4 regions of the Paenibacillus sp. ALE3 genome follow, and region 4 is predicted to be linked to each of the others. Evidence: a T-box and tRNA genes for the amino acid it is inferred to sense, from the RefSeq annotation. Region 4 holds a T-box; the other regions hold tRNA genes.
What was found. The T-box of region 4 lies ahead of argS (arginine--tRNA ligase). A T-box ahead of a tRNA ligase gene usually reads a tRNA of that ligase, here a tRNA-Arg.
Positions count from the first base shown of each region.

Region 1: it encodes a tRNA-Arg, which carries the amino acid that the T-box ahead of argS (arginine--tRNA ligase) is inferred to sense. The anticodon was not compared.
Region 2: it encodes a tRNA-Arg, which carries the amino acid that the T-box ahead of argS (arginine--tRNA ligase) is inferred to sense. The anticodon was not compared.
Region 3: it encodes a tRNA-Arg, which carries the amino acid that the T-box ahead of argS (arginine--tRNA ligase) is inferred to sense. The anticodon was not compared.

Region 1 is NZ_CM134214.1:826,369-831,419, reverse strand. It holds gene ACXHJ2_RS03840 (6-phospho-beta-glucosidase) at 1-287, shown strand, start outside; partial or broken gene ACXHJ2_RS03835 (IS30 family transposase) at 578-915, shown strand; gene ACXHJ2_RS03830 (PhzF family isomerase) at 1,007-1,909, opposite strand; partial or broken gene ACXHJ2_RS03825 (transposase) at 2,273-2,527, shown strand; tRNA gene ACXHJ2_RS03820 (tRNA-Arg) at 2,736-2,809, opposite strand; gene ACXHJ2_RS03815 (DUF4870 domain-containing protein) at 2,984-3,277, shown strand; gene ACXHJ2_RS03810 (hypothetical protein) at 3,587-3,946, opposite strand; gene asnB (asparagine synthase (glutamine-hydrolyzing)) at 4,110-5,051, shown strand, end outside.
Region 2 is NZ_CM134214.1:5,119,206-5,124,256, forward strand. It holds gene gap (type I glyceraldehyde-3-phosphate dehydrogenase) at 1-664, opposite strand, end outside; gene ACXHJ2_RS22960 (sugar-binding transcriptional regulator) at 757-1,794, opposite strand; tRNA gene ACXHJ2_RS22965 (tRNA-Arg) at 2,055-2,126, shown strand; gene clpP (ATP-dependent Clp endopeptidase proteolytic subunit ClpP) at 2,338-2,934, shown strand; gene ACXHJ2_RS22975 (PdaC/SigV domain-containing protein) at 3,047-4,156, opposite strand; gene ACXHJ2_RS22980 (SIMPL domain-containing protein) at 4,394-5,051, opposite strand, start outside.
Region 3 is NZ_CM134214.1:874,756-879,806, forward strand. It holds gene ACXHJ2_RS04005 (GH1 family beta-glucosidase) at 1-497, shown strand, start outside; gene ACXHJ2_RS04010 (exodeoxyribonuclease III) at 610-1,374, opposite strand; tRNA gene ACXHJ2_RS04015 (tRNA-Arg) at 1,589-1,662, opposite strand; gene ACXHJ2_RS04020 (hypothetical protein) at 1,901-2,833, shown strand; gene tig (trigger factor) at 2,977-4,290, shown strand; gene clpP (ATP-dependent Clp endopeptidase proteolytic subunit ClpP) at 4,698-5,051, shown strand, end outside.
Region 4 is NZ_CM134214.1:2,969,297-2,974,347, reverse strand. It holds gene ACXHJ2_RS12805 (nicotinate phosphoribosyltransferase) at 1-257, shown strand, start outside; gene ACXHJ2_RS12800 (MogA/MoaB family molybdenum cofactor biosynthesis protein) at 323-838, opposite strand; gene ACXHJ2_RS12795 (four-helix bundle copper-binding protein) at 1,102-1,431, shown strand; T-box leader at 1,509-1,767, shown strand; gene argS (arginine--tRNA ligase) at 1,827-3,551, shown strand; gene ACXHJ2_RS12785 (S-layer homology domain-containing protein) at 3,828-4,796, shown strand; gene ACXHJ2_RS12780 (ABC transporter ATP-binding protein) at 4,910-5,051, opposite strand, start outside.

The DNA of each region.
Region 1 (5,051 bases), 2.1 Mb from region 4:
TCGAAGTGACCAGTGTCATTCGCGCCCACGGTGCCGAACCTGTCAACTTTGGCAAATTCCCACCTGCACAGCGGGGCTTGCTGCAAGTGATGAAGGCAATGGAAGAACTGACAATTGAAGCGGCGGTCACCGGTGACTATGCAACAGCACTGCAAGCCTTCACCCTGAATCCGCTCGTACCAAGCGGGGATATCGCCCAAACCGTACTGGATGAATTGCTGGAAGCACACAAAGAGCATTTGCCTCAATTCTTTGCTCATAAGGAGAAGGCGACGGCGACGGTATAAAGCTAGCAGCAATCATCCTGCTGGAACACAAAAAAGCTTCCTACATGCATGTAGGAAGCTTTTTGCTATACGTCCCAGGAGTACTTGCTAGGACGTTGGTGTTATTGGGTTTGTCAAATTTATATGTAGAGGATGTGTAGAATACCTTAATTTTATAATTCCACATTTAAAGCCACCTAGTGTTACTAATATCATAAAACCTTATTATTTCAACATTAATAGGCTTTTTGACTGTTAAAGATGCTCTTATAAATAAAGGTTCAATCTTTATTGGGAACAGTAGCTTCAAACCTGCTACGATTTGCCAAGAGCTCCGCCGGAATAATGGGTCAGGGGGGTCTTACCGTGCTGAGACATCTCAGAAGAGTTATGTCCAGCGACGTCGGGCTTCAATTTCTGTAGGCAAATGGACGCCAGAGCTTGCTGGCATCATCGAAGACAAGCTTCAAGCGACCTGGTCTCCTGAGCAACGTCACCGTCAAGAAGGACAGCTTAAAACGATCTATCGCTGGCTGTTCTCAGGCACAAAGGCAAGCGTCAGAATCCCTCTGAGACACGGGGGAAGTATGGTGTGGGCAAGTCGATTTTCCAGCATCCGAAAGAAGTACGTTCACGTAAGTGTCTGGGCTGGAGAACCGCTCACGAATCCTTTTCAGAGGAACTGTCGCACTTGGCTTGACAATCCGTCATTAAGCTTATTGATAAATTTGTTAGACTTTTTAAAGTATGATCTCCGCTGAAAAAGCAATAACCGCTTTCCCCGTAATTTGAACTAATACGGGTTTTCCCTGTTCCTTTTTCACATGAACATGCATTGTTCCCTCTCTTTTGATTGCCTCACCTTGTAAAATATCAAAATCAAAAGACTGCTCATTCTCATTTTGCAAAATGTTATAGTGTACCAAATAGGCTCCAAGCGGTCCGTTTGCATTTCCTGTCACCGGGTCTTCAGCTATTCCAATTGCAGGAGCAAACATTCTTCCGTGAACCAATATATCCTCTTGTGGATTTAATGTAAAAACATAATATCCATTACATCCAATATGCTTGCTGATTTCTGTAAGCTTCTGCAAATCAGGTTTTAAACTATGTAGTATTTCATTGGAGTAAATCGGAACCATTACCTTAGAATGACCTGTTGAAGATATCGCAACTGGATATTCCATGCAAATATCTTTACAAGAAATACCTAACGCATTTGCAATCTGACTTCTTATTTCATCATTTAGAGGCTCTGATACAGAAGGTTCTCCCTGTGTCATTACAATAGAATAGTCATCTTCATGCTTTATAACATCAACAGGCAATATACCTGCTTTTGTTTTCTGAATAATTCTTCCAGTTTCAACTTTTCTCTCAATTGCATAAACATAATGTGCTGCTACTGTTGCATGACCACAAATTGGAACCTCTGTTGTTGGAGTAAAAAATCTTACTCCAACATCATAATTTGAAGAATTTGTTTCAAAAATAAATGCAGTTTCCGAATTATTTAATTCTCTTGCAATTCTCTGCATCTGCTCATCTGTAAGTCCATTTGCATTTGGAACAACCCCAGCAGGGTTTCCATGAAATCTATTTTTTGTAAATGAGTCTACTTGATATATTCTATATTTTTTCATAATTTCGCCTCTATAAATACTAGTTTGTCTGTCTGTTAAAACTGATATTAACATACTTTTTAGGCAGTTTCACTTAAATTAAAAGATATAATATGGCACTTTAATGAAAACGAACTGATCCTTATTATAGAATCGCGCTCTTTTATGGAAGATTGTTATTAAACTAAAGCCGCAGTTAGCTGAAATGGTCTTCTCAATCCTTATCTAAAAATGGAAAAAATCTTTTATGATTATAGATACTTTTAGATTCTGCCACGCCTGTTGAGTAACTCAATTCATAAAACAAGAGGTGCACTGAAGAAGAACGTGCTGAATCTGAATCAGCCATTCAACAGGTGGCGAACCCATTGGGATGAGTTCGCTACCTTTTTTAAATACCCGCTAGAGATTCGCAGACTCATCTACACCACCAAAAGGATTGAGAGCTACCATCGCCAACTTCTTAAGGTGACGAAAGGAAGAAGCATCCTTCCTACCGATGAAGCCTTACTTAATTTGCTCTATCTGGCTACCATCGACGTCACTCGAAAATGGACAGGTCGTGTCCAACACTGAGGCCAAATGTTGCTCCAGATGTCGGTCTTTTTCCCCGATCGGGTCGGTCAACACTTGCGATAAATCGCTACTTCTCCCTCGGGGGAATCTGTGCCTAAAAGAGTTTTCATAAAACTTTTGACAGACCCTCCTTTTCAGAGGAACTGTCCCACTTAGCTTGACAATCCGTAATATAAAAAAAAGGGATTCTGCATCAGTGACCGAAGCCCTGACCGAAGCCCTAATTTCTCACAAATCCATTTATATCAACGGTTTGTGACTGATTTAATTACGTCCCAGGAGGGATTCGAACCCCCGACCGACGGCTTAGAAGGCCGTTGCTCTATCCAGCTGAGCTACTGGGACAAAATGATAATTCATAAAACCTTATGTATTCAGTGCATTAATGATTATATCACATTTTGGGCAACTGTCAAAAGCATTTTTTCATTATACAGGAAAGCAGGCTGCAAAAGGAATCATTTGGACGCTAACGGGGTATTATGTACAAAGAACGACGCCAAAAAGGAGGGGTTATCCGTGAAAGGCCTTTTGTCTTCACTTTGTTATTTTAGCATTTTTTTCGCACCTTTTCTGGTACCGGTCATTGTGTGGATTGCAGTCCGGGACGAATATGTTCAGGGACACGCGAAAAAAGCCATTTTATCGCACATTTTCCCCATTATTGCGGCGATTCCGCTAGTGTATTTTATTATCACTGCCAATCATGCAGGTTCAGTTATCGGGTTTGTACTGCTATTTGTAGTGGTCTATCTCGGCGTTTTTGTTTATAACATCTACAAAGGGATCATGACGCTGCGTGAAGCGGCCTAATTCTAAAAGAAGCCTCCCATATTCGCAAATCTGACGAATACGGAGGCTTCTTTGGGATCAACTTTGATGAGTTGCTTTAGTTCACTGGTAGCTTATTTATTCCCAAAGCGTTTAGGACTTCTGCGTACTTCATGTCTTACGTTTTTCTCCAGCACTTCTTCCGCGAACTCATTGTTATGAATATAACTGCTGCCTTTGTTTTTCTTATACTTCGCTTTGCCGTCTATGATTTCCCCCTCCTTTCACGCTGATCCGGCGATGGCGCCGGTGCCCAAATCAACAAAAGCCGAGGTATAGCACACCATATCCTCATGCCCCGAACTCCTTGGCAAACTCTGTACTAAGCTGCCCATAGGAAAGCAATTCCCTTTTGAATTTTTCCCGTTCCTCACCAGCGGTAATGTGCGTAGAGTCAGTAAAAGCCTTGTCGGTCACTTCCTCAAATGCCGAATGCAGATTATTGTCGTACCAATCCAGCTCCAGATCAGCATCATTGCGGATGATCCTTACCATGTCATAGTCAGGCTGACCATCCTTCTGATTCGTGGCTGTGATATAAACCAGTAGCTCCGGGTCATCTGCGGCACCGGGACGCACTTCTACCTCAGCGCAGCGCACTCCGTCAAGTTCAGTGAAGCGGCGTATTTTGGCATCCTTGATGTAGTACATTGTCTCCCTCCTTCCTCACGAGTAGACGGGTTGCCCCATCTGTAGTTTTCGGAACGGACAGACATTTTATGCTTCTTTTCGGCATATATACTGATGAACTGGGGATTTAGTTTTTGATTCATTCCAACACTGGATGAACACGACAAAGAGAGGATGAATAGACATGTGCGGAATTACAGGTTTCATACAGTGGAACGGAGACTTGATGCATCAATCTGAGTTGCTGCTAAATATGACGCAAACGCTCTCCGATCGCGGACCGGATGCTGCGGGTACCTGGATATCCAACCCGTGTGCCTTCGGACACCGAAGACTAAGCGTAATGGACCCGGAAAACGGCGCTCAGCCCATGATCCGGCAGCTTGAGGATATCACTTATACGATTGTATATAACGGGGAAATATATAACGCGCCTGAGCTGAAAAAAGAGCTGCAACAGCGCGGGCATTTTTTCCGTACACAATGCGACACAGAGGTACTGCTCGAATCCTATATCGAATGGGGCCCGGATTGTGTAGATCGGTTGAACGGCATCTTTGCGTTTGCGGTCTGGGATAGTGAGCGGGAGCAGGTATTTCTGGCACGAGATCGCCTGGGAGTGAAGCCGTTATTTTATAGCCAAACCGAAGATGTATTCGTATTTGGCTCCGAACCCAAAGCACTGCTCCAGCATCCAGCCGTGGAGGCCGCCGTAGACGCCGAGGGACTAGCAGAAATTTTTATCATTGGGCCTGCACGCACTCCCGGACACGGCGTCTATTCATCGATGAAGGAGCTGCGTCCCGGACATACCCTAACCTACAGCCGTGACGGCGTACGCATCCAAGCCTACTGGAAGCTCGAAAGCATTGCACATGAGGATAACACCGAAGAAACGGCACTCAAGGTACGAGAGCTGTTGATGGATACCGTGGAGCGGCAGCTTATTTCGGATGTACCGGTATGTACCTTATTGTCTGGCGGGCTGGATTCAAGCGCCCTGTCCGCATTAGCCGTCGATTATTACAAACGTACCGGGCAGGGACAAGTTCATACGTATTCGGTCGATTATGTGGACAACGACAAGCATTTTAAAGCCCATGCGTTTCAGCCCGGAGCTGATGCC
Region 2 (5,051 bases), 2.1 Mb from region 4:
GGATAACCAGACCGATTGCTTTAGCAGCACCAGTAGTGTTAGGGATGATGTTTTCAGCTGCTGCGCGAGCACGACGGAAGTCACCTTTAGCATGTGGAGCATCCAAAGTGTTTTGGTCGCCAGTGTAAGCGTGAATTGTAGTCATCAAGCCTTCAACGATACCAAATTTGTCTTGCAATGTTTTAGCCATAGGAGCCAGGCAGTTAGTTGTGCAAGAAGCACCGGAAATTACAGTTTCAGATCCGTCCAGAATTTCATGGTTTACGTTGTAAACGACAGTTTTCATGTCGCCAGTAGCTGGAGCGGAGATAACAACCTTTTTAGCGCCGCCTTTCAAATGTTTCTCAGCAGCTTCTTTAGTTGTGAAGAAACCTGTGCATTCCAGAACGATGTCTACACCCAGGTCTCCCCAAGGCAATTCTTCTGGGTTACGGTTAGCCAAAACTTTAACTTCTTTACCGTTTACTTTGAAGAAACCATCATGTACTTCTACTTCCCCTTGGAAAGTACCTTGTGTTGTATCATATTTCAACAGATGCGCCAGCATTTTGGAATCTGTCAAGTCGTTAATTGCTACTACTTCAATACCTTCTACGTCTTGAATACGGCGGAAAGCAAGGCGTCCAATACGTCCGAAACCGTTAATACCAACTTTAACTGTCATGAGTGAGTTCCTCCCAAAGTTCGTTTAGTTTAGTTTTATATATTCAAGACAGACCCGAAAGCCCGTCAAGACAACACAATTAAAAAACCTTATCAATCTCTTAAATAACGGCTTACAATCTCGGCAGCAGCGCCTTCGTCAGTGACAAGAATGTCTTCCTGTCCGAAACGCAATACCGCATGAATAGCAGCCGCCTTGCTCTTGCCTCCAGCCACACCTAACACCGTCTCCGTGCGCCTGATGTCCTCCAAACGGAGTCCAAGCGTCAGCATTCTGTGAACAACGACGCCGTCTTCGTTAAAATAATAACCAAACGATTCGGCGACCGCGCCCTCATTGCTGATCTGGGCAAAGGTTTCAGGGTCAAGCTTGCGTCTGTGGGCCATTGCTATGGCGTTGCCTATCCCGTGAATGATAATACGACTCTCTCGAATCAGGCTCAATATATCCTGAATATTCGTATCCTCAAGCAAGGAGTTGTAAGCATGATTGCTGAGCAAATCCGGTACATGGAGCAGACGGTATTGAGCGCCGACCTTGCGAGCCATCGTGGAAGCAATTGTATTTGCCTGCATTTCCATGCTCTCTCCCAAACCCCCGCGTGCCGGTACAAACCATCCGCCTTTAAGCGGGCCGTTAGCAGGTAATGTCAGTTGTTCCGCCACATCTGCAATCGTCGTGCCACCTGTTACAGCGACCACGTCCTCGTCATCCATAACACTCAGCAGCGCCTTTGCGCCAGCACGGCCCAGTTCCTGCTTCGCTAACGGTGAAGCATCCGAATCCCCTGGAACGACAACCACCTTCCTCAAACCGTAGGCTTGACGAATCTGATCCTCCAATTGGGACAGGCCGAACAAGTTGTTCGCAATCGGCTCCAGCTGTTCCAGCAGATCCAGTCCTGCTTTGCTCACCTTCATGCCCACACTCTCAATCTCAATTAGCCCTTGCGCTTTAAGGAGATCAGTCTCAGCGCGCAGTACGCGCTCGGTCATATCCAGTGAAGCTGCCAGTGTTCTGCGTCCAATAACTTCGGACAGCATAATCTGATGCAGGATCGTGTACCTTTTTTTCAAAACATCCATGAGGTCGGGCAGAAGCTGCTTCTGTATTTCTAATATCTTTCGCATGCTTTCCACTCCCGCACACTTCTAAGTTCTGTCTCTATGCTATATCTCTAACTGGTCTTAAAATGTCCCGGGATAACTTTTTAAGTCCCACGTATATCTTACCCAATATTTGCTTCACATGCAAGTCTATCTGAACCTATATTTCTCAACTTTTTATGTGAATATGCGCACGTAATAAAAGCTTGCAATTCAATGCCGTATATCATATAATCATCTTTGTTTCCAAATTAATTAGTTAGTTGCTTGTAATGTTCATCTGTGCGCCCGTGGTCCAACGGATATGACGTAGGCCTCCGGAGCCTGAGATCGAGGTTCGATTCCTCGCGGGCGCGTCGTTTTATATGATTGGCTAAATGTTCCATATAATGTTTTTAACCAAAAAGAGCGCTGAGCGCTCTTTTTTTAATCAATAGTTTGACTTTCTTTGACTTTTTGTTTGAAATTGTTTATCATGTGGTTAATACGGTAACAGTTTATAAATAGGGATGTGTAATCGGCATATCCACCAAATCCACTAACGATATTTAAGGGAGGTTTTTTGACGTGAGCTATGTTCCTATGGTAGTAGAACAAAGTAACCGCGGCGAACGCGCCTATGACATTTATTCCAGACTGTTGAAGGATCGCATTATTTTGTTGGGCTCGGACGTCAATGACGTTGTAGCCAACTCAATTATTGCACAAATGCTGTTTTTGGCTGCTGAAGATCCTGAAAAAGACATTCACTTGTATATTAACAGTCCTGGCGGTTCCATCACAGCTGGTATGGCCATTTTCGATACGATGCAATACATTAAACCTGACGTATCTACCATTTGTGTAGGTATGGCTGCTTCCATGGGTGCTTTCTTGCTGAATGCAGGTGCCAAAGGCAAACGTTTTGCCTTGCCAAACAGTGAAATTATGATTCACCAACCACTGGGCGGTGCACAAGGACAGGCAACGGATATCGAAATTCGCGCCCGTCGCATTCTGAAAATGCGTGACAAATTGAACCGCATTCTCGCAGATCGCACAGGTCAACCACTGGAACGCATCGAAAAAGACACAGACCGTGACTATTTCATGTCCGCTGATGATGCCAAAGAATACGGTATTATTGATAAAGTGTTAACTAGCTCCTCTCCAGAAGGTGTATAAGAAAAGTGGTTTACTTCTGAATAGCTGGTAAATAGAAAGGCTGCCTCGGATTTTTGTATCCAGTAGGCAGCCTTTTTGATTTGCTATTTTTTAAAAATATAGGTCATCCAAATTATTGATTTTGTCCCGCAAAAGGCTTCCCGCCCTGAGGCAGCAGTTGAGCGAACGAGTAAGTAAACTCTGGAATTCCATACGCGTATGGAGCATAATCATACAAATCAAACACGATGATTACTCCACTATTGGTCACATAAAAATTCTGATCTGCGGCCAACTCTTTAAATTTTTCAAAACCTTCGCCAGCCTGGAGCGCATCAATTTTTTTCTTCAGATCAGCATTCAAAAACTTTTTATAGTTCGGATTTGCCTTCAATACGTCAGACAATTGTAGCAGCTTGCCATCAGCGAGCGAGAACGTGTATCCTTTACGCGCCGTCATACCATGTGCGCCACCTGTATACGAGTAGTCCTGCATAATCACACTTAGAATACCGTCCTTGTTATAGGCAATTGCAAAATCATTTTCGAAATCATACGGTCTTTCTGCTGTAACCTCTCCCTCTGCCACCATCTTTTTGCCTGCTGCCAATACTGTCTCTGCATGCTTCTTAAGCACATTATTAATGGCCTGTTGAGCCTCAGAATTTAGCTGATTGCCGCTGATTTGCGGATACTTAATCTTATAAGACACCTTTGCATTACTCGAAGCTGGAAGCGTCTGAGATGCAATTGTAATTGGATTTAGCTGGCTTTTACTCAATGTTACGGTTTTCTGAGCTGCATTCCACTGAGCATCGATACCCAGATAGTCTTTCAGCAGACTCATAGGGATGTATAACTTCCCGGCGACCATTTTGGCATCCATGCTGCGCGTGTTGATTCCGTTCACATTGACATAGGCATCCGAGGAGGAGACCACGATATAGAGCTTGTTGTACCCACTCCCCACTGTATATGTCCCTTCTTTGGTGTCATAGCTCACCGGAATTCCCAAGCTGTCACGCAGTGCTGCCACTGGAATCATGGTGTTCCCGTTCACTTGAATACCTTTAGCGGCCAACGTTTTACCATTCCATTGGATGGCGATCCCTGGTTGCTGTGTTGTCGCTTGCTGCTGTTTGGTCGATGCTGCCCCAATATAGGAAACCGGAATAACCGCAACTCCTGCTAAAATTCCCGCTGCCAGCAATGCTGAGCCCCATTTTTTTGTATGTTTGTTCATCGTAAGTATTCCTCCTATTGCAAATCTGTATAATCTATGTGTTTTGATCACTTTTCTTATTATATCTATACCCTATTGTATGTAGTTTACAATCTGTACACTCCCTGATTTCAATCTGTACACCTAACAGCCATTAGCAATGACAGACTCATTACAAAATGGTTTCAATAGACAAAAGAAGCCAACAAGTCATCCTGCAATGTTGCAGGCGCTTGCGGCTCCGCTTAATGGTCTATACTAGTTCATCTCATATTGAGCAGACACTTGGACTTTCACCGTTACTTGACCCGACTGTATCTCTGTTCCGCCACTCATATCCATGAGCGCTTTGGACATGGCATTCTCACGTTGTGTGAAAACCTGAGCTTCCCCGCCATCTACTGTAACATTCACCAGAGCTCCTAAGCCACGTTTAGCTGATTTTGCTACGGCACTGGCTTTGGATTGAGCATTATCCAACGCCTTTGCAATGGCTGCTTCCTCATAAGCGGAAGAATTCTCTACGGAAAACTGTATATTATCTACGTTGTTTGCCCCGGAATTTGTAGCCTCATCCAACAGTTGACCAATTTTGTCCAAATTGCGATATTTCACTGAAAGTGTATGGTTGGCCATGTAGCCTTTGAGCTTCTGTCCTTCTTTCTCGTTATAGGTATAGTTAGGTTGTACAGAGAACTGGCTTGTCTGAATATCGTCTGCACTAATGCTCCATTTTTCTTTTAATAGCTGTGTAACCTTGTTTATTTTCGCAGCATTGGCTTTTTGAGCAGCAGCAGCGGTGTTCCCTTCCGATTGCACACCAATAGAGAGATAAGCGATATCTGGCTTAGCCATTATTTCACCACTTCCACTCACGTTAATTACACCATTCGCCGTTGCTGCATAAGCGCGATCA
Region 3 (5,051 bases), 2.1 Mb from region 4:
AGCTGATTCAGCAACCGGGAGATTTTGTAGGCATTAACTATTATACCCGCAGCGTCATTCGAGCAACTAACGACTCTTCGCTACTGCAAGTGGAGCAGATTCACATGGAGGAGCCAGTAACAGACATGGGATGGGAGATTCACCCTGAATCCTTTTATAAGCTGCTGACGCGGATTGAAAAGGATTTTAGCAAGGGCTTACCCATTCTGATTACGGAAAATGGAGCAGCGATGAAGGATGAACTGGTGAATGGACAGATTGAAGATACCGGGCGTCAGCGCTATATTGAAGAGCATTTAAAGGCGTGTCATCGCTTTATCCGGGAGGGAGGTCAGCTCAAGGGCTATTTTGTCTGGTCTTTCTTTGATAACTTTGAATGGGCCTGGGGATATAGCAAGCGTTTTGGTATTGTACATATCAATTACGAGACGCAGGAACGGACCCCCAAACAAAGTGCGCTGTGGTTCAAGCAAATGATGGAGAAGAACGGGTTTTAAACAGAAAACCAGGTGCAAGTTAGCGATAGCTTCAATTTATGTAGGCCGTCATGCTGTAAAACAGAGCATGACGGCTTTTTAATTTTATAAATCCTTGCGTCAGGTAGGGGATCTATGCAGAAAAATCTTGCAAATCCAATATAACAGGGCAGTGGTCACTGCCTGTAATATGGCAATCAATACTCGCATCCATTAATAGCGGACGAAGCCTCTCTGAGACGAGGAAGTAATCAATCCGCCAGCCAATATTCCGTTCCCTTACCTTTGGCATATAGGACCACCAGGAATAAACATCTGTCCGATCAGGATAAAAATATCTGAAGGTATCTATAAATCCGGCGTTGAGCAGCTGTGACATGCGGTCTCGTTCCTCGGGCGTGAAGCCAGCATTACCGTAGTTGGCTTTAGCATTTTTAAGGTCTATCTCCTGATGAGCCACGTTCAAGTCTCCGCAAATGATGACAGGCTTCTGAGCGTCTAGTTGTTGCAGATAGCTGCGAAAACGGTCTTCCCATTCCAGTCTGTATGGCAATCGCGATAAGTCTCGTTTCGTATTTGGTGTGTACACATTGACGAGGTAAAATTTTTCGAATTCTAGTGTAATAGTTCGACCCTCTGGCTCTTCATTTTCTTCAAGTCCATAATGCGCAGAGAGCGGCTTGATTTTGGTGAAAATAGCTGTGCCGGAGTACCCCTTTTTCTCAGCGTAATTCCAGTATTGAACGTATTCCTCCATGTTCTCCATGAGGATTTGTCCTTCTTGAAGCTTCGTTTCCTGTACGCAAAAAATATCAGCATTCGTTTCTTTTAGATAAGTATAAAATCCTTTGGTTACACAGGCTCTTAAGCCATTTACATTCCAAGATATTAATTTCATTTGATTAAACTCCTTACTACTCCACGCAGTCAAGCGGTGTAATGGTATACCCTCGATAAAAGGCTGTCCCAGACAAGCGCTCAAACAGCGCTGCGGAAACAGCCTTTTCTACATTAAAATAGGTTGTAATACGATGCTAGGCTCCAACATCCACAGTGAGTCCTATTTCGCTGGAAAATAAAAAAAGCTTCCTAAACAGGAAGCTTCGGCTATACGTCCCAGGAGGGATTCGAACCCCCGACCGACGGCTTAGAAGGCCGTTGCTCTATCCAGCTGAGCTACTGGGACATAAAATTCAAGCGAATATTAATATATCATATGGATGAAAAAGATACAAGTCTTATTTTGTATATATCGCTTATTTGGGCTCTACACCACATAAATTCAGAATACACATCGTTTTTTTTGCCTTATAAAAGGGTATGTTAGAATACAGGTGAATATGTTGAAGACGAGTGGTTGAACTTCGGCTGCTGTTTCTCATATAATCTACAAATACTTTAGCTTGCGGAGGAGAGGGGGTGCCTTGAAAATAAAGGACTCCAAGGTGACGACAAAAGAAAATAATATCGTATTGTTTCCGAAGACACTGGACTACTATCAAATTCAACTTACGGTGATGCTTGAGAACGAACGTTACGGAGAGGCGATGGCGATGCTGCGTTTTTTGATGCAGTGTCAGGGACAGGAGCAGAAACAATACGATGAATGGAACGCTCTGTTACAATGGCTGGAAGCTGCATTTCCACAGTACGCTGACAGCGGGGCGGCAACGGACAATGTGGAAGAAGATGAAGTCAGTGAAGTTGAGTTGGCTCGCCGTCATGCACGCTTTAAGCAGGAACAGGATGCAGGCTACGGTAACAAGCTTTTGCAGATGGCTATGGATCAACCGTTATCCGAACAGACGATTCTAGCTTTGGAACAGCTATCCTACTTGGAACTGCCGGAGATCGACGATGCCTTGCTTCGCTGGATTACTGAACGGGAAATCCATCCTCTTCTCCAATTCCGTGTTCTACAGACAATGAGACGCCGTGGAATAGAAGGGACGATAGAAATCAGACGGGGTGATGAAAAGACGGAAATCGATATTGAAACGGTTCCGTTACAGCCCGATGAGTTTCCAGAGGCGATTATGCGTATTTTGGAACGGGTAGCTGACCAGACTGAAGTGCATGAGCCTACACTATTCTATTTTGCACAGGAGCTATGGTCACAGTTTGTGATGGCAGTGTACGGTACGAAAGATTATAGATCAATGTTGGTGGAAGAGGACGGGATGCCGGATATTTGGGCAGCAGCACTCCATCAGACCGTTTCGGAAAGTTTGAACGGGAACAATAATGAGGAAGAAACCCGCGCTATATATGGCATTACAGATGCACTACGCTTCCGTTTTGAGCAAGCGTATCGGTCGATGCGATTATTCGTCGCGGCGGGAATGAACACTCCTTAATGACCGGAAACGTTTACCTGTTAAAGCATTCAAGGGCTGCTCTTGAAAAAGACAGTAATGTTAGATATACTATAGTGGTTATTTTGTGTGCGTTGATTGTAATGAAAACTAAGTGAAGATTTTGTTGGAGGGGAAAGCATAAAATGAAAGCAACTTGGGAGAAAATAGAGAAGAACCTTGGGGTTCTTGAAGTTGAGGTAGACGCGGATCGTGTAGCCGCTGCACTCGACAAAGCTTTTAATAAAGTGGTTAAACAAGTAAGTGTACCAGGATTCCGTAAAGGTAAAGTACCACGTCCTATCTTTGAAAAACGTTATGGTATTGAAAGTCTGTACCAGGATGCAATTGACTTCCTGTTGCCAGAAGCATACAGCCAAGCTGTAGAGCAAACAGACATCTTCCCAGTAGATAGCCCTGATGTTGAAATTGATCAATTTGCTAAAGGCGAATCTTTCAAATTCAAAGCAAAAGTTACGGTTAAACCTGAAGTAACTTTGGGCGATTACAAAGGCGTAGAAGTGCCTGTAAGCAAAAACGAAGTAAGCGACGAAGAACTGGCTCAAGAGCTGGAGCGCCTGCAACAACGTCATGCTGAATTGGTTGTCGTTGATGAAGATGCTGCTCAATCCGGCGATACAGCTATCATTGACTTCGACGGTTCTGTTGACGGCGTACAATTCGAAGGTGGACAAGCTGAAAAGTATTCTCTGGAACTGGGTTCAAATACCTTCATCCCTGGCTTTGAAGACCAAGTGATTGGTTTGCACACTGGTGATTCCAAGGACGTTGAAGTAACATTCCCTGAGAACTACCATTCTGCTGACCTCGCTGGTAAACAAGCTGTATTCAAAGTGAAAATTCATGAACTGAAACGCAAAGTTCTTCCTGAATTGGACGATGAATTTGCTAAAGATGTAAGTGAATTTGACACACTTGCTGAATTCAAGGAAGACTTGAAAAAGCAATTGCTGGAGCGCAAAGAAAACGAAGCTAAAGCAGCTCGTGAGGGCGCTGTAGTGGAGAAAGTTGCTGAAAATGCAACAATCGACATTCCTGAAGCAATGGTCAAGAGTGAAGTGCAAAACATGGTTCGCGATTTCGACAACCGTCTGCGCAGCCAAGGCATGAACCTTGAAATGTTCCTCGGCTTCTCCGGTCAAAGCAAAGAAGACCTGGAAGAGCAAATGAAAGCAGATGCTGAGAAGCGCGTACGCAACAACCTCGTGCTGGAGCAAGTGGCTAAAGCAGAAAACATCGAAGTTTCCGAAGCGGAAATTAATGAAGAACTGCAAAACATGGCTGACACTTACAAACGTTCTGTAGAAGAGATCCGCAGCATTCTGGAAAGTAACGGCTCGTTCGCTAACTTGAAAGAAGAGATCTCCCTGCGCAAAACAATCGCTTTGCTGGTGGAAAACAGCAAAGAAGTTGAAGCGCCAGCTGCAGCTGCTGAGTAATTTAAACGATAAAATATACGGTGTAGGCTATAACAGGCTGCAACGTAGTAATTAGATAAGGATAAGGCACGTAGTGAAAGTTACGTGCCTTATTTTTACCTTAGTCAACCCAAATTTTAGTCGTTTATGGAAAGCGCTGTGAATGGTGTTTTCTGTTTTACATAAGTCACTACCGTACATTTGCACATACATACGAAACATGGTTAAATATGAGAAGGTCTCGGCAGGGTGTCTGTACATAGCCTGCACTTCATATATGAGCAGGCAAATATGACACGAGACTCTGAACATGTTAAAATATTTTGTAAGGTGTTCACGTTTCATGATTGCCGCTTCCGTTTTAATGGGACATAAGGAAGCGGATGAATACAGGTGTTCATTTTAATAAAGAAAAGAGGTTGGTCGTGATGAGTCTCGTCCCTATGGTTGTGGAACAAACGAATCGAGGAGAACGATCTTACGATATTTACTCGCGGTTGCTTAAGGATCGCATCATTTTCCTAAGTGGCCCGATTGATGACGATGTCGCCAATCTCGTCATTGCACAGCTATTGTTCCTTTCTGCGGAAGACCCGGAGAAGGACATTAATTTGTACATTAACTCGCCAGGCGGTTCTGTTACTGCAGGCATGGGTATATATGATACAATGCAATTCATTAAGCCGGATGTATCGACGATTTGTGTAGGTATGGCTGCTAGTATGGGTTCTTTATTGCTCACAGCTGGTGCACCAGGCAAAAGATATGCACTTACCAATAGT
Region 4 (5,051 bases):
TGAAGAAGTATGTAGAAAATTACGAAGCTGTACCGATGCTTGAACCTATTTTTGTAAATGGGCAGAAGGTATACGAGCTTCCTGAACTGGATGAAATTCGTGCCTATCATGCATCACAGTTGAAACTGTTTTGGCCAGAATATTTGCGGAAGCTGAACCCTGAAATTTATCGCGTAAATCTTAGTGAGAAGGTATGGGAGCTGAAGCAAAAGCTGATTGACAGCTACATGCAGCCCGAAGTTGAAGAAAAGGAATAATGTGAAGAGGCACCTCATCTATGTATGGGGTGCCTTTTTTGTATCTACAATGTGTAAATAGGAGCTTATTTATAAATTTCTCTCATTACATGACGCAGCTCAGGGACAATAATGCGTTCCATTGCCAAACGAACGGCTCCGCGGGAGCCAGGCATAGAAAACACAGCTGTCTGGCCCACAGTGCCCGCTACAGCCCGGCTTAATATAGCTGCTGATCCAATGTCCTCAGCAAAGCTTAAGTAACGGAAGATTTCTCCAAACCCAGGTAATTCCTTATCCAGTAGAGAGGAGACGGCTTCATATGTAGTATCACGCGGAGAGATGCCAGTACCACCTGTTAAAAGTATAGCCTCGATGTCCTCATGTGCCGCAGCTTCGGCTACCAACTGCCGGATTCCTTCATAGTCGTCCTTGACGATAACATATCGAACAACCTTGTACCCATTCGTTTCTAGTAGTTCCTTGAGCAGTCGTCCCCCAGTATCGGTTTCCATGGTACGTGTATCCGAGACGGTCACGACCATGCAGTTAACCTGCTGCGGAGATTCCTGTCGGTGCTCCTCTACAGATGTTATATTCATTACAATGTTCACTCCTTGATCAGTGGTTAAGCATACTCTTTTTTTACAATAGAGGAATGACAGACTAGATGCAAGTCAGAAACGAAGGCTAAAAAGTTATGTGATTAATATCCTTGCGCTTACACCTTGGAATATAGTACACTTCCTTACATAAGTCGGGATTTTCTGGGTTTATTTTGTTGCAAGCGCGAACATCAAATGATTAATTTCAAGGTTCAGCGGGTAATAGTACAGCAGGATCAACAACTGGGAGGTAATGTATTATGAATCATTCATACCAAAAATGCGTGGATGCTTGCCTGGAATGTATGAACGCTTGCAATGTATGCTATGTAGCAAGTTTGAAGGAATATGATCTAGCTATGCTGCGTGAATGTATTCGAGTGAGTAGGGAATGCGCAGAGATATGTGGGTTTGCTGCTCAAATGTTGCAGCGCGGAACGGATTTTGCCGAGGAAATCTGTGAGCTATGTGCCAAAGCCTGTGAGGTATGTGCTGCTGAATGCAGCAAGCATTCCCATAATCATTGCAAACATTGTGCAGAAGCCTGCCGTCATTGTGTTGAGGTCTGTCGTCAATTGGTGGCAGTGTAATTACATATACAGAACTAGTCCCTGAAGAGGGAATAAAAGGTTGCTTTCTACTAAATAGGTTTGTATAATGGTGGGAATTAACGTCAAGGAACGGGAGAGTAGCAACGGAACCGTATCATTACAGCGAGCCGGAAAAGGTGGAAGCCGGTATGAAATCCGATGTGAAGCGCACCCGGGAGACGGTTGATCCAACGATAAGAGCTTCTAGTAGATCAGCCCGGCAGACACCGTTATTTGTCAATGGAGTGAAATCGCGATTTTGTGTAAGCTAGCTTTAGCTATACAACCGATTTACGAAGAGTGGTACCGCGGGATATCGAAGTTCTCGTCTCTTGATTATATCAAGAGGCGAGGGCTTTTTTTGTTAGATCTTATAAAAAGAAGGAGAGAGGAACATGGTGTTGATGATTGCTACCCAAGCTATTGTAGCTCATACGGGCTTGGAGGAGAAAGAAGTTTTATCTTTATTCGAGGTGCCTCCGCAGCCTGAATGGGGAGATGTGGCGTTTCCCTGTTTTGTGCTGGCTAAAAAATTTCGAAAGTCTCCACAGCATATTGCAATGGAATTGGCAGAGCTAGTAAGCCGTGAAGCGGGTCTAACTGCTTCAGCATCGGGTGCCTATGTAAATATTACATTGGATCGATCTGTTCATATTCCATCGATGCTTGCTGAATTGAGCAAGGCTGAGTTTCTCAAGCCCAATATCGGATATGGACAGCGAGTAGTGATTGATATGTCCTCGCCTAATATTGCCAAACCATTTGGTATCGGTCATCTTCGCTCTACTGTTATTGGTGCCGCCTTGTATCGCATACTTGGTGAAACCGGATATGTGCCGATTAGTGTGAATCATCTAGGGGATTGGGGAACACAATTTGGCAAGCAAATTGCGGCCTATAAAAGATGGGGCAATGAGGAGCAGCTACAACATGATCCGATCGGGGAATCGTTGAAGCTATATGTCCGTTTTCATCAGGAGGCCGAGCATGATCTGTCTTTGGAGGATGAAGGCCGCGAGTGGTTCCGACGTTTGGAGCAAGGGGATACTGAAGCTCAACAACTGTGGGAGTTTTTTGTTGAAGTCAGTCTGGGAGAATTTGACCGTATGTACCAACGTCTTAACATTTCGTTTGACCATGTGTTGGGGGAAAGTTTTTACAATGATAAGATGCAGGCAGTTGTTGCCCAATTAAGAGCAAAAGGACTGCTGGAAGAAAGTGATGGAGCACTTGTGGTTCGTCTGGAAGACGAGCAACTGCCGCCGTGCCTTATTTTGAAAAAAGATGGTACTACCATTTATTCCACCCGTGATCTGGCAACAGCGATTTATCGTCATGAAGTGATGAAGGCTGATCGCCTGCTGTACGTCGTTGGCGGGGAACAGAAGTTACATTTCCAACAGGTATTTGCGGTGCTAAAGCATGCAGGGGAGACATGGGCAGAGCAATGTGAGCATGTACCGTTTGGTTTAATGCGGTTTGCGGGCAAAAAAATGTCCACAAGACGCGGCAAGGTTGTGAAACTGGAGGAAGTGCTGGATGAAGCTGTAGCGCGTGCTCAAGCCATCATTACGGAGAAAAATCCCAATTTGCTGGAGCAACAGGCAATAGCTGAAGACGTTGGCATCGGAGCGATTATTTTTGGCGATTTAAAAAATAACCGTCTGAATGAAGTGGATTTTTCGTTAGAGGAGGCACTGACCTTTGAAGGTGAGACTGGCCCTTATGTGCAGTATACTCATGCGCGCATACGCAGTCTTTTGGAGAAAGCTCGCGCCCGCTCTGATGTTGATTCTAATTCCAGTGACAACGTCCTTGCCCAAGACGGGCATTCTCCTGATTTGAATATCGTTTCGGATGAAATGCTGGGTGACGCAGGCTGGGCGCTGCTTAAGCAGTTGGATCGCTATCACGGACAGCTAATACGTGCTGCTAGGCAACTGGAACCTTCCGTTATTGCGAGATTTGCGTTAGATACGGCACAGGCGTTTAACCGTTTTTACGCTAAGGAAAGAATTGTCGATGGCGGACAATGGCGCCTTCAGTTGGCGGAACAGACTGCGGATATGCTGGCAAGTACACTGCGACTTCTTGGATTGAAAGCTCCTAATCGGATGTAAGCTACCACAAGTGGGTATTTTTGTTAGGTACACTGCTGCTTTTGCTAGCTAAATTACTGCGAGTCAGCTCTTTTTCTCTAAAAGGTGCTGCAAAAGGAAAACTGTCATAGACACTTTTGGGTTTGCATGGATATGGTGAGCAGAAAAGAGCAAGACGGGTTACACTAATAGCTAAGGTATTCCATTGTTTTGCAACCAATTTGGCATATTTGAAACATTTGATGGTTTTATTGCGTCCGTAAGTATAGAAGCAAAGTAAACATGGAGGTGTATCTCATGATTAAAAATAAAAGCGTGGCAGCTGCGCTGCTTGTCGTCTGTTCATTGGCTGTGGCTACGTCGGCTTCTGCTTTTAGAGATATAAAGGGAGCTGAGCAGGAGAAGATCGTAAGTTCACTTCAGAACAAAGGAATTATTCAAGGGATAACCAAGGATAAGTTTGCACCAGATCAAACACTCACGTATGCACAAGGAGTACACTTGGTTGTTCGTGGAATGGATCTTCAGGTTATGCCTGATTTCACAACGGGCTCCTTTGCAAACATTCCGGCTTCCGCATGGTATGCCGATTCCTACCGGATTGCAGTCCAGCACCAAATCCCTCTGTCACCGGATATTGATCCGAGCACCCGTATGACAAGGGAACAATTCGCGAATATTCTGTATAAAGCCGTGAGTGCAACGGGTGAATATCCTACTGTTCGTATGTTGATTAATGTAGCAGATGGCAAAAAATTAGACCAAGAGTCGAACGAAGCAGTGCAATTTCTCCTGTTGACCAAAATTGCAAAATTGGACGAGGGGAGCAACTTTAACCCGGATCGTAAAGTAACACGGATGGAGGCAGCAGAAATGGTCTACCATGCATCCGAGTTTGTACAAAGTCATAAACCGGTGCAAGTCACTCCGGAAAATCCAGCTGAGCCTGTAGATCCGGTCCAACAAACCAATATTAGTATGAACATAGAGAAGGCGAATGATCAGCAGAACAAAGTGACCATCACCCGTCTGCAGGCACCTAACCCAGGATACGGTATTGAAGTGGATCACATCGACTACGTAGATGATACGAATGCTGTCATTTACTACAAGCTGACTAGTCCAAAACCAGGGGAAATGAATATTCAAGTCATTACGGATACCCACACCAGTACATTGGTAGACAGTAAGTATAAGGTTACGCTCAAAGCAGTCGATGGAACCGTGCTTCCGCCCACTGGAACAGGCACGTCTGTAGCAAAATAAAACGATATGCCATATGTCATATATAAAATAAAGCCAGCGAGTTCCCCATATGAATGGAGACCGCTGGCTTTTTAATGCTAAATGTTAATTGTAAGCCCAAGCTCTAGTATCATTTAAGCTTTAAATGCGATTTTGCCTGTAAGTAAGTCATTTTGCGCTGAAGATGTAGCTGAGGAAGACACAGATTCAGCTGCAACCGTTCCTGACTGGAGTTGATACATTTGGAAGTAACGTCCGCCTTGGGCCATAAGCTCG